3 regions of the Anoxybacillus sp. FSL W8-0382 genome follow, and region 1 is predicted to be linked to each of the others. Evidence: riboswitches for the same ligand, from Rfam matches in the RefSeq annotation. Region 1 holds a riboswitch; each other region holds the start of a gene.
The links. Region 1 has a riboswitch for cobalamin ahead of NSS60_RS02640 (ribonucleoside-diphosphate reductase subunit alpha). Riboswitches for the same ligand answer to the same signal wherever they lie in the genome.
Positions count from the first base shown of each region.

Region 2: linked by a shared signal. The riboswitch ahead of NSS60_RS05975 (hypothetical protein) and the one ahead of NSS60_RS02640 (ribonucleoside-diphosphate reductase subunit alpha) in region 1 are both predicted to bind cobalamin.
Region 3: linked by a shared signal. The riboswitch ahead of NSS60_RS11595 ((2Fe-2S) ferredoxin domain-containing protein) and the one ahead of NSS60_RS02640 (ribonucleoside-diphosphate reductase subunit alpha) in region 1 are both predicted to bind cobalamin.

Region 1 is NZ_JBBOPX010000001.1:482,243-485,505, forward strand. It holds gene NSS60_RS02640 (ribonucleoside-diphosphate reductase subunit alpha) at 1-1,896, opposite strand, end outside; cobalamin riboswitch at 2,007-2,208, opposite strand; gene NSS60_RS02645 (metal ABC transporter substrate-binding protein) at 2,421-3,263, opposite strand, start outside.
Region 2 is NZ_JBBOPX010000001.1:1,126,463-1,129,725, reverse strand. It holds gene NSS60_RS05980 (ABC transporter substrate-binding protein) at 1-40, opposite strand, end outside; gene NSS60_RS05975 (hypothetical protein) at 532-1,383, opposite strand; cobalamin riboswitch at 1,501-1,692, opposite strand; gene NSS60_RS05970 (ATP-binding protein) at 1,760-3,263, opposite strand, start outside.
Region 3 is NZ_JBBOPX010000001.1:2,195,762-2,199,024, reverse strand. It holds gene NSS60_RS11605 (ABC transporter ATP-binding protein) at 1-623, shown strand, start outside; gene NSS60_RS11600 (IucA/IucC family C-terminal-domain containing protein) at 623-1,225, shown strand; cobalamin riboswitch at 1,353-1,533, shown strand; gene NSS60_RS11595 ((2Fe-2S) ferredoxin domain-containing protein) at 1,671-2,036, shown strand; gene NSS60_RS11590 (energy-coupling factor ABC transporter permease) at 2,033-2,785, shown strand; gene NSS60_RS11585 (energy-coupling factor ABC transporter substrate-binding protein) at 2,782-3,051, shown strand; gene NSS60_RS11580 (CbiQ family ECF transporter T component) at 3,044-3,263, shown strand, end outside.

The DNA.
Region 1 (3,263 bases):
CCCATTACGTATCCCATGTCTCATCACTTGTTGCTTTAACTCATCCCAATCTAACTCATCGTGGGAATGATAACCGCGAAGCTCAAAATATTTCCCTGTATGCCAATCAGAACCTGCAAACGCCGGATATGCACCTTTTTCTTTCGCCAATTCCATGCTTGCTTGAATCGTTAAATAAGCGATTTTTTCAAATAGCTTGTCAGCGAAATCAACGCTTTCTTCACTATTCCACTTAATTCCTTTTAACGCTAATAAGTGATGCCATGAAAATGCACCTAGACCGATTGCCCGATATTTTTTATTTGTCATCACCGCTTGCAACACTTCAATGCGATTTTCGTTTAAGTCGATGACGTTATCAAGCATACGCACTTGAATCGGAATTAATCGTTCTAGTACATCGTCTTGTACGGCGCGAGCGAGATGAATGCTAGATAAGTTACAAACGACAAAGTCGCCTGGCTTTTTATGAATAATGATTTCACCATCTTGCGTATACTCTTTTGTTACGGTAGTCGCGCTCATATTTTGCATAATTTCCGTACATAAATTGCTAGAATAAATCATACCCGCATGTTTATTTGGATTCATGCGATTCGCTTCGTCGCGATAAAACATATAAGGTGTACCCGTTTCTAATTGTGATTTTAAAATGCGCTTCATAATTTCAATGGCAGGTACACGTTCTTTACTTAACTCTGGATGGTTGATACATTCTTCGTATTTTTCGCGGAAGGAGCCATGTCCTCGTTCTTCATCGTAAAAATCTTCAAGACCTAGCGGATTCCCACCTTTATCTTTCCACCCCATCACTTTTTTCACTTCATGTGGGTCAAATAAATACCAATCGCCCCGCTTTTCGACTTGTTCCATAAATAAATCAGGGATGCATACGCCATAAAATAAATCATGGCATTTTTGCCGTTCATCGCCGTTGTTTAATTTTGCGTCTAAGAAAGAGAAAATGTCTTTATGCCAAACGTCTAAATAGACGGCAATACTTCCTTGTCGCGTACCAAGCTGATCAACCGATACAGCGGTATTGTTTAATTGGCGCATCCATGGGATGACACCAGACGATACGCCTTTAAATCCTTTAATATCCGAGTTGCGTGCCCGAATTTTTCCTAAATAGACGCCGATTCCCCCACCGCCTTTGGAGAGGCGAGCGATGTCTGTATTCGATTCATAAATGCCGATTAAGCTGTCATCAACTGTATCAATAAAGCAACTCGATAATTGGCCATAAGATTTGCCTGCGTTTGCGTATGTTGGTGTAGCCACCGTCATATATTGATTCGATAATGCCCAATACGCTTCTTTAACAAGTTCCATTCGTTTTTCTTTTGGCTCATTCACCATCAGCGTAAGAGCAATGGTTAAAAAGCGTTCTTGTGGCAACTCATAAATTTCTCCGTCATATCCTTTCGCTAAATAACGATCAACGAGTGTGCGTAATCCGATATAGGTAAATTGCTCGTCTTTTTTCGAATCGATCCATGTCCCCGCTTCTTGTAGTTCTTCTTTCGTATATCGTTCAAGTACAAACGGATCGTAAATACCGAGATCAACGAGCATTGTTTGTAACTCATAAAAGTAGTGGTATGTGTCGGATACATCATAGCCACGATTGGTTGCTGCTTCATTGTACAGCTGTTGTAAATAAAGGCGTGCTGCGACAAACGTCCAATCAGGTTGTTCTACGGTGATTTCGTCAAGTGCATTTAAAATGAGTTTGTTCATCATGTCATCGTATGATTTTGTATACGTCAGCGACCGTATCGTACGCTCGATGTATCGCGCGCTTGATAAGTGTGGAAAGTCTTTGAAAATATGAAACAATAATGTGCGGATCGTTTCTTCATTTACTTCTGTTTGTTGTTTTATGTACACCATATAACATCCCTTCCCCTAGAAAATAAAAAAATCCGCTCTCGTTGAGCGGATGAAACGATGGAAAAAGGCATGCTTTCACCATCGTTTCATCTTCTCAATCCCCGAAGAATATGAAACGATACAAGGAAGGCAGGTCTCCTGACTTGCGCTTCTTCCTACTTTGGATTCCTTCCCATATATGCGCCATAAATAGCTGACATATACAGTGGTGTTATTTCCATTTCGTCTGCGCACACAGTTGCGGGGACAGTTCTGGATTCGCACCAGATTCCCTATTAAGTCCGTTTGGACACCTTCACTTGTCGGTTTCAATATATAGTTATTATTTCGTACGATTATCACAATATATTGTACGAAAAAGGTTTACGTTTAAAACTATAGCGAAAAATCTCAACATTTGCAATCGTTATTTTTCATCCTTTGCTACATAGCGACGATCTTTCATCCCTTTCCATACAATGTCGTTTCATAGTTTGATTTGGAATGGGAAAAATATACAAAAAATAAGCGACCGTTATGATCGCTTATTGTAGAGCTTTTTTTAGTGCAGAGATGTTGTCATTCATAATTGCGAAGTAGTCTTTGTTGTTTGCAATATCATCGTTTGTGCGCGCTTCTAAGTTGTGAAGGATAAGTACATCAGCTCCGATTTCGTTTTTCACAACTTCAGCAATTTTCGATGTTACGTTTTGCTCAAAAAAGATATAGTGTATGTCATGGTCTTTGGCGATTTGAATAATCGAAGCAAGCTGCTTTTGTGACGGTTCGTTTGTTGGCGATAGCCCAGTCACGCTTATTTGTTTTAAGCCATATCGTTTCTCCCAATAGCCGTAAGCCGCATGAGCGACAAGAATTTCTTTTCTTTTCGCGCCTTTTATCAATTGTTGGAACTGGCTATCGAGCTGTTCAAGCTGCTGTTTTAACGAAGCAAAGTTTTGTTCAAAATCATTTTTTGCCTCAGGTTTTAGTTCCGTTAACGTTTGTTTAATCGTTTCAGCCATTTGGATTGAATATATCGGATCTAACCAGACATGAGGATCTACATCACCGTGCTCATGCTCATCTTCATGGGCGTGTTCATCTTCATGAGCATGTTCGTCTCCATGAGTATCGTTGGCTGGAAGAAATTCCGTCCCAGCTGTTGCTTCCACGAACTTGACGTGTTCATTCTCTAGCGTTTCGACAACGCGATCAACAAATCCTTCCATTCCTTGACCGATGTAAATGAAAGCGTCAGCATCTGCGATTTGTTGCATCGTTTTTGCCGTCGGTTCGTATGTGTGCACATCAACGCCAGGAGGGTATACGCTTTCCACTTGAACGTGCTCACCGCCAATTTTTTCAGTAAAGTCTTGAAGAGGGTATAC
Region 2 (3,263 bases), 640 kb from region 1:
CGAGCACCAAAAGCCATACATACTGTTTCCATTTTTTCATCGTTTTTCCCCCTATAATTTCATAAAAAATTGCACTTCATTTTCCATAGCATCTACTGCTAATGTTTCTCATGAAAGAGAAGCATTATATACTTATTCAAAGGATTGTTACAAGTACATGTTGTAATAACGAGCCTCGTTACTACAACATTTTATTTATTTTCATAACTATTTTGTCATACAAGTTAATATATCGTCTCTTTATAAAAATAAGTATTGGTATTAGAATTAACTGAATAACGCTAATCGTAATTCCCGCCTTGAAAAAATTATTGAGCATAAAATAATCTGTATTCCATTTTAAAACAACGAACGAAAATACACCCAAGCAAATAGCTGAGAAAAAAAGTCCAAGTTCATAAGACATATATTTATTTTTAAAATAGTGAATGATACGGTTTACAACAATTGATGCCAAAAAAACATACAGTATTGTTAAAGTAACACTTTCTATAGCTTTCATATAGAGAATCATCCTTTTTTAAAAGAAAACTAGATTTTTCTATACGCGTTCCTTGCATCTATATACGTTTGAGCATAGTCGTAGATTGCATATAATGTACCAATTATCGGAATCCCTTTCCCCATCTTTTTAGCTATTGTCTTGATCAAAGTAAAGTTTAAAACTTGTCCTAATCGTACAGCTTCAATTACTGCATCTGCTATACCTATCACACCTCCGATTAGAGTCAGTTCAATTTCTTTTTGTCTAAGAGAGTCAGCGTACACTTGAAACACCTTGAAATTACCATTACTACTTTTGGTGTTTTTATAGTATGGGTCATTCCCAGCCATTATGGCACGAGCACTTCCATTTGAAAATACTTCGTATCTCGTATCAGTTAGATAAGAACCTCCTTTTTCTGATATATACCAATAAGAATTTGTATTAAACGCATTGGCAACACGTAAGGACTGTTTGGATTTAATATATTCTGAATTTCTACTTTCCTTAAGCTCCTCATTATTACTTAAATTTATAATTATTTCTTCATCAATCCCATTTCCTACAGAGTGAACAGCTAAACTACTGCCATTTAACTCTTTTATTTGTTGTACATACTCCTCTATTAGAATCTTTTCATCATCTTTAATTTCGTATTTTTTTATATTGACTTCTATAGTTCCACCTACTGTCTCTGATTCCTCTACATACTCATAAAATCTCTCGTTTTCTTGAACCTGATAAACTATTAAATTATCTTTATTCTCTACAATTTGAACAGAAGTTAAACTCTCATTTTCTACATAATCCGTCTGTGCTACAACATAATTAACCTTTATATTCATAGAAATTGTTGCAAACAAGATCATACAAATGATTCCTATCGAAAGTTTATTCATTCATCTCGCCCCTTTTATGTATGTCAAATAAAAAGCTCATCCCAAATGGAATGAGCTGGAAACAACAAAAGAAAACCGTCACCTTTGTCGTTTCGACGTCTCACTCCCCGAAGACGCGAATGACGATGCAAAAAGGCAGGTCTACTGACTTATGCGTCATCCTACTTTGAAGCCTTCCCATACGAATTGTACAGTGGCGTCCTTCATTTCGTCAGCATTTACAGTTGCGGGGACAGTTCTGGACTTGCACCAGATTCCCTATTAAGTCTACTAGGTTTCCCATTCGACACCTTTTTGCAACGAACGTATACAATTGTCGAACAATTTTTACGTCTCTATCATAGCCGAAAACGTCGCTTATGACAACAAAAATTTTCTATTTCAATGGAAGTGTAAATGTAAACGTCGTTCCTTCGCCGAGCTTACTATGAACGGCGATCGTTCCTTTATGCGCCTCAACGATGTTTTTCGCAATCGCAAGACCTAATCCTGTGCCAGAGCGACCGCGTGTACGTGCTTTATCCGCTTTGTAAAAGCGCTCAAACACGAACGGCAAATCTTCTTCAGCAATGCCAGAGCCTGAGTCTCGAACAGAAATGCGCACCGCCTCTTCGTCCCCATCGACTATGACACGAACTTCCCCACCGTCATCTGTGTGACGAAGAGCATTATCAATTAAATTCGTCAGCACTTGTTCGATACGGTCAGGGTCAAACAACACGACAAATTCTTCATTTATGTCCACGAGCAAGCGAACTCCTTTTTCTTTCGCTAACGCTTGAAACTTATGAATGATGCGCTCGGTGTATGAACGAAGCGGCACGCGCTCTTTATGAAGCGTTAAATGTCCTGCTTCCATACGCGCTAAATCAAGCAAGTCGTTAACGAGGCGACCCATGCGCAACGATTCATCATAAATGACTTTTGCCAATTCTTTTTTTTCTTCATCTGTCGCCGCGATGTCGTCGACAATGGCTTCACTATACCCTTGCAACATGGCGATTGGCGTTCGCAACTCATGCGAGACGTTGGCGATAAAATCTTTGCGCAACTTATCGAGCCGACGCTCTTCCGTCATATCTCGAAGCACTGCAACCGCCCCGCGAATCACTTTGCCATTGTACAACGGCGTCATAACAATGACCCAATTGCGACCTTGTAAAGCAATTTCTGCTGCTTGTTCTTTCTCTTCCGCCACCGCTTTCGTAAACAATTCATTCACTTGCGGAGGAAGCGGCGATAAATCGTCGCGCTGCCCTTGTTCGTAGTACCATGCTTGTAAAAATCGGTCGGCAGGTGGGTTTGTAATAAGCACTTCGCCATTGCGATTGAGCGTAATGACGCCATCCGCCATGCTGCTTAAAATGCTCGCTAGTTGTTCTTTTTCTTGATTTAACGCATTAATGTGAAATTGCAATTGCCGACCCATCTGGTTAAACGCCATAGCCAGTTCCCCAATTTCATCATGGGTGACGATCGGCACTTTGGAATCGAATTTCCCGCGCGCCATTTCAAACGCGACTTGTCTCATTTTTCTAAGCGGTGCCGTAATTCTTGTCGATAAGAAAAAGGCAAATACCGTCGTTAACACAATAGCAATAAATGCAGCAAGAAAAATAAACTTCGTCGTTTGTTTTGTCGTTTCTTCTACAGCTTTTAGCGATTGATATACAAACACAGCACCGTTTCCATCAGATGTGCGAAGCGGCACACCAACAATAAACAACTCGTTATAAACCCGATTTCGCATCGTTTCGTTTGGCATCATCGCCCGTTTCACTACTTTCTTTCCATCAAATACGCGCGACAACTGCTTATCTTGTTGAACAAACGAAAGCGGCAAATCAACGAGCTGTTCATTCGGTGAGTACCAATAATGA
Region 3 (3,263 bases), 1.7 Mb from region 1:
GAAAAGAGATTGCCAAGCAGCCGACCAAGGAAATCGCCCGCCGTTTGGCCATTTTGCCGCAGTCGCCTGTGGCTCCGGAAGGATTGACGGTCCTTCAGCTCGTCAAGCAAGGGCGTTACCCATATCAAACGTGGCTCAAGCAATGGAGCGACGAAGATGAGCGCGCCGTTGCGCGCGCTTTGTCAGCAACAGGACTGACAGAGCTTGCCGAGCGGCCGGTTGATTCGCTGTCCGGCGGCCAGCGCCAGCGCGCATGGATTGCCATGACATTAGCGCAAGAAACAGACATCATCTTGCTTGACGAGCCGACCACTTACTTAGATTTGGCGCATCAAATTGATATTTTGGATTTATTGTTCGAACTCAATGCAACAGAACAGCGGACGATCGTCATGGTGCTTCACGATTTGAATTTAGCGTGCCGTTACGCCCATCATCTCGTCGCCATTCGCGATAAAACGGTGTATGCCGAAGGAAAGCCGGAGGATGTTATTTCCCGCCAGCTCGTGAAAGATGTGTTCCAAATGGATTGCCAAATCACGTACGATCCGATCTTTGGCACCCCGCTTTGCATTCCGTATGGGAAAGGACGGAGAATTTTACAGAAAGAAGGCGTATCGTGATGAGATTGCGTGAAGACGAAATGAAAACGTTGGAAACGTACCGTTTTTCAAGCGAAGCTGCTGATGTCTCGTCATCGATGTTGTTGGCCCGGCTGCTGAATGATGACGGGCAGCTCGCGAAGTATGTGGCGCACGTCCGCGCCGAGATGGGGGCGGCAAATGACGCGGTTGCCGTTTCGATGCTCGTCAAGCGCCTAAGCTTTTTGGCGCCGATGGCCTTATACGCCATGTCGGTGTGGAACAAGCGGCTTGTGCTCGATCCTGAGCGAATTTGGCTTGATACGGACGGCGAAGGGGAAATGTGGATGCCGCGCTTTCGCCTTGCGCCGCCGGAAGCGGAGATGTGTGGCATTGAGCGCAGCGGTTGGCGCGAGCAGGCCGTTCGCGACGTGTTCGCCGGCTTGTTCGCTCCGCTCATCGTCCGGTTGCGGCGCCTGACGCGTGTATCGCCGCTCATCTTATGGGAAAATGTCTCGATTTATGTGTACTGGGTATATGAACGTTGGCTTGAGGATGAGTCGCTTGCTCCGGTCGCCGACCGGCTGCGCGATGATTTTTATTTCCTTGTTTATGACGCAAATGGTTCTATAACTAGTGATTGACAACACCCGTAGTGAACCGAAAAAATGTTCTCCACAAAGTCTTGACTGACTCTTTTTTATAAACAGGCTAGGCGAGAAGAAAAAAATGGTGTATTATATTCTTAACATTCACGCTCTTTGAAAAAATATATACGATGAGCAAGTACGGTGCATACGTCCGTATGCTTAAAAGGGAAGAACGGTGCAAAGCCGTCGCGGTACCCGCCACTGTGATGGGGAGTTTCGTTGCAATATGCCACTGATTTTTGGGAAGGCGCAACGAAATGATGAACCTAAGCCAGGAGACCTGCCTGCTTGCGATACGTCGGCTGCCTACGGGAATATAGGTGGACGTGCGGAGACGATGGAAAGCAACGGTTGTGAATATATGATTGTTTGAATCTTTCGTTTTTTCTGCACCTCTACCTAGAGGTGCTTTTTTATTTTGAAAAAAGGGGCGACATATATGGCAACATGGAATTTACAAGGAACGACACATCACGTGCTTATTTGCAACGGAGGAAGCTGCATGAGAAAAGGAGGGGAAGAGGTGACGCAAGCGATTCGCGATGAAATTGATCGGTTGCAGTTACATGGGCGCGTTCATACGACGCGTACACGATGCAACGGTCGCTGCGAAGATGCATGTGTCGTCATCGTTTATCCAGAAGGTGTTTGGTATCGTACGATTGATGAACAAATAGGGAGAGACATTGTACGCAATCATGTACGTGACGGGAACATATTGCGCGATTACGTCACGTATACGTATGAACATACAGGATTTGTTATGCCCGAACATAGCGTTGCGACAAGGGGGAAAGAAAAATGAAGCGAAACGCATGGTGGATCGTTTGTACATGCTTGACTGTCTACGTTTTATTTGCGCTTTCACCTTCAGTATATGCGATGCACATTATGGAAGGATTTTTACCTTGGCATTGGGCGCTCGTTTGGTGGTTGTTATTTTTGCCATTTTTCTTCGTCGGTTTACGGACGATGACGCGCATCGTAAAACAACAGCCGGAAATGAAAATGTTGCTTGCGCTAGCGACCGCATTTACATTCGTTCTTTCCGCTTTAAAAATTCCATCTGTCACAGGAAGCAGCTCGCATCCGACAGGGACAGGCCTCGGTGCGCTGTTATTTGGGCCGTTCGTCATGACGGTCATCGGTACGGCTGTGTTAATGTTTCAAGCATTATTGCTTGCGCATGGTGGATTGACAACGCTCGGTGCAAATGCGTTTTCGATGGCGGTTATCGGTCCGTTTGTAGCGTACGTGTCGTTTGTTGCATGCCAAAAGCTTCGCATTTCGATGCGCCTTTCTGTTTTTGTGGCGGCGATGTTTGCCAATTTAGCTACGTATGTGATGACATCGATACAACTTGCGCTGGCATTTCCAGACGCAACAGGCGGGGTATGGGGGGCGTTCTTAAAGTTTGCTTCCATTTTTGCTGTCACTCAAATACCGCTTGCAATTACCGAAGGGCTTCTGACTGTTGTTGTATGGAATTTTTTACATACGTACACGAAACAAGAATTAAGTATATTGCAACAGAAAGGGGCGTCTGCTAAATGAACAATCGACTATTGCTTTTCCTTGCCGCACTTTTGATCGTTTTGCCGCTCGTCGTTGTAAAACATACGGAGTTTGCTGGGGCGGATGCGCTTGCGGAGGAGATGATTCAACAACTTGCGCCCAATTATGAACCGTGGTTCGATGTGTTTTTTGAACCGCCCGGCGGGGAAGTAGAAACGTTGCTATTTTCATTGCAGGCGGCAATTGGAGCGGGAGTGATTGGCTACATTATCGGTTTATATAGAGGGCGAAAACGAAATGGTTAGCTGGCTTGACGAATGGGCGTATCGCAATCAGCTTTCGAAACTTCGGGCGACATTTAAACTGACATTTTCATTTATTTTGCTTATATGGGCGATGATTGGAACGAATGCTGGTCGTTTTTTCATTGTTGGATGGATGCTTACTTGGCTTATTGTTTATGCACGCTTACCATGGCATGTTTGTTTGCGTGTTTGTTTGCTTATGGCGCTCGTTA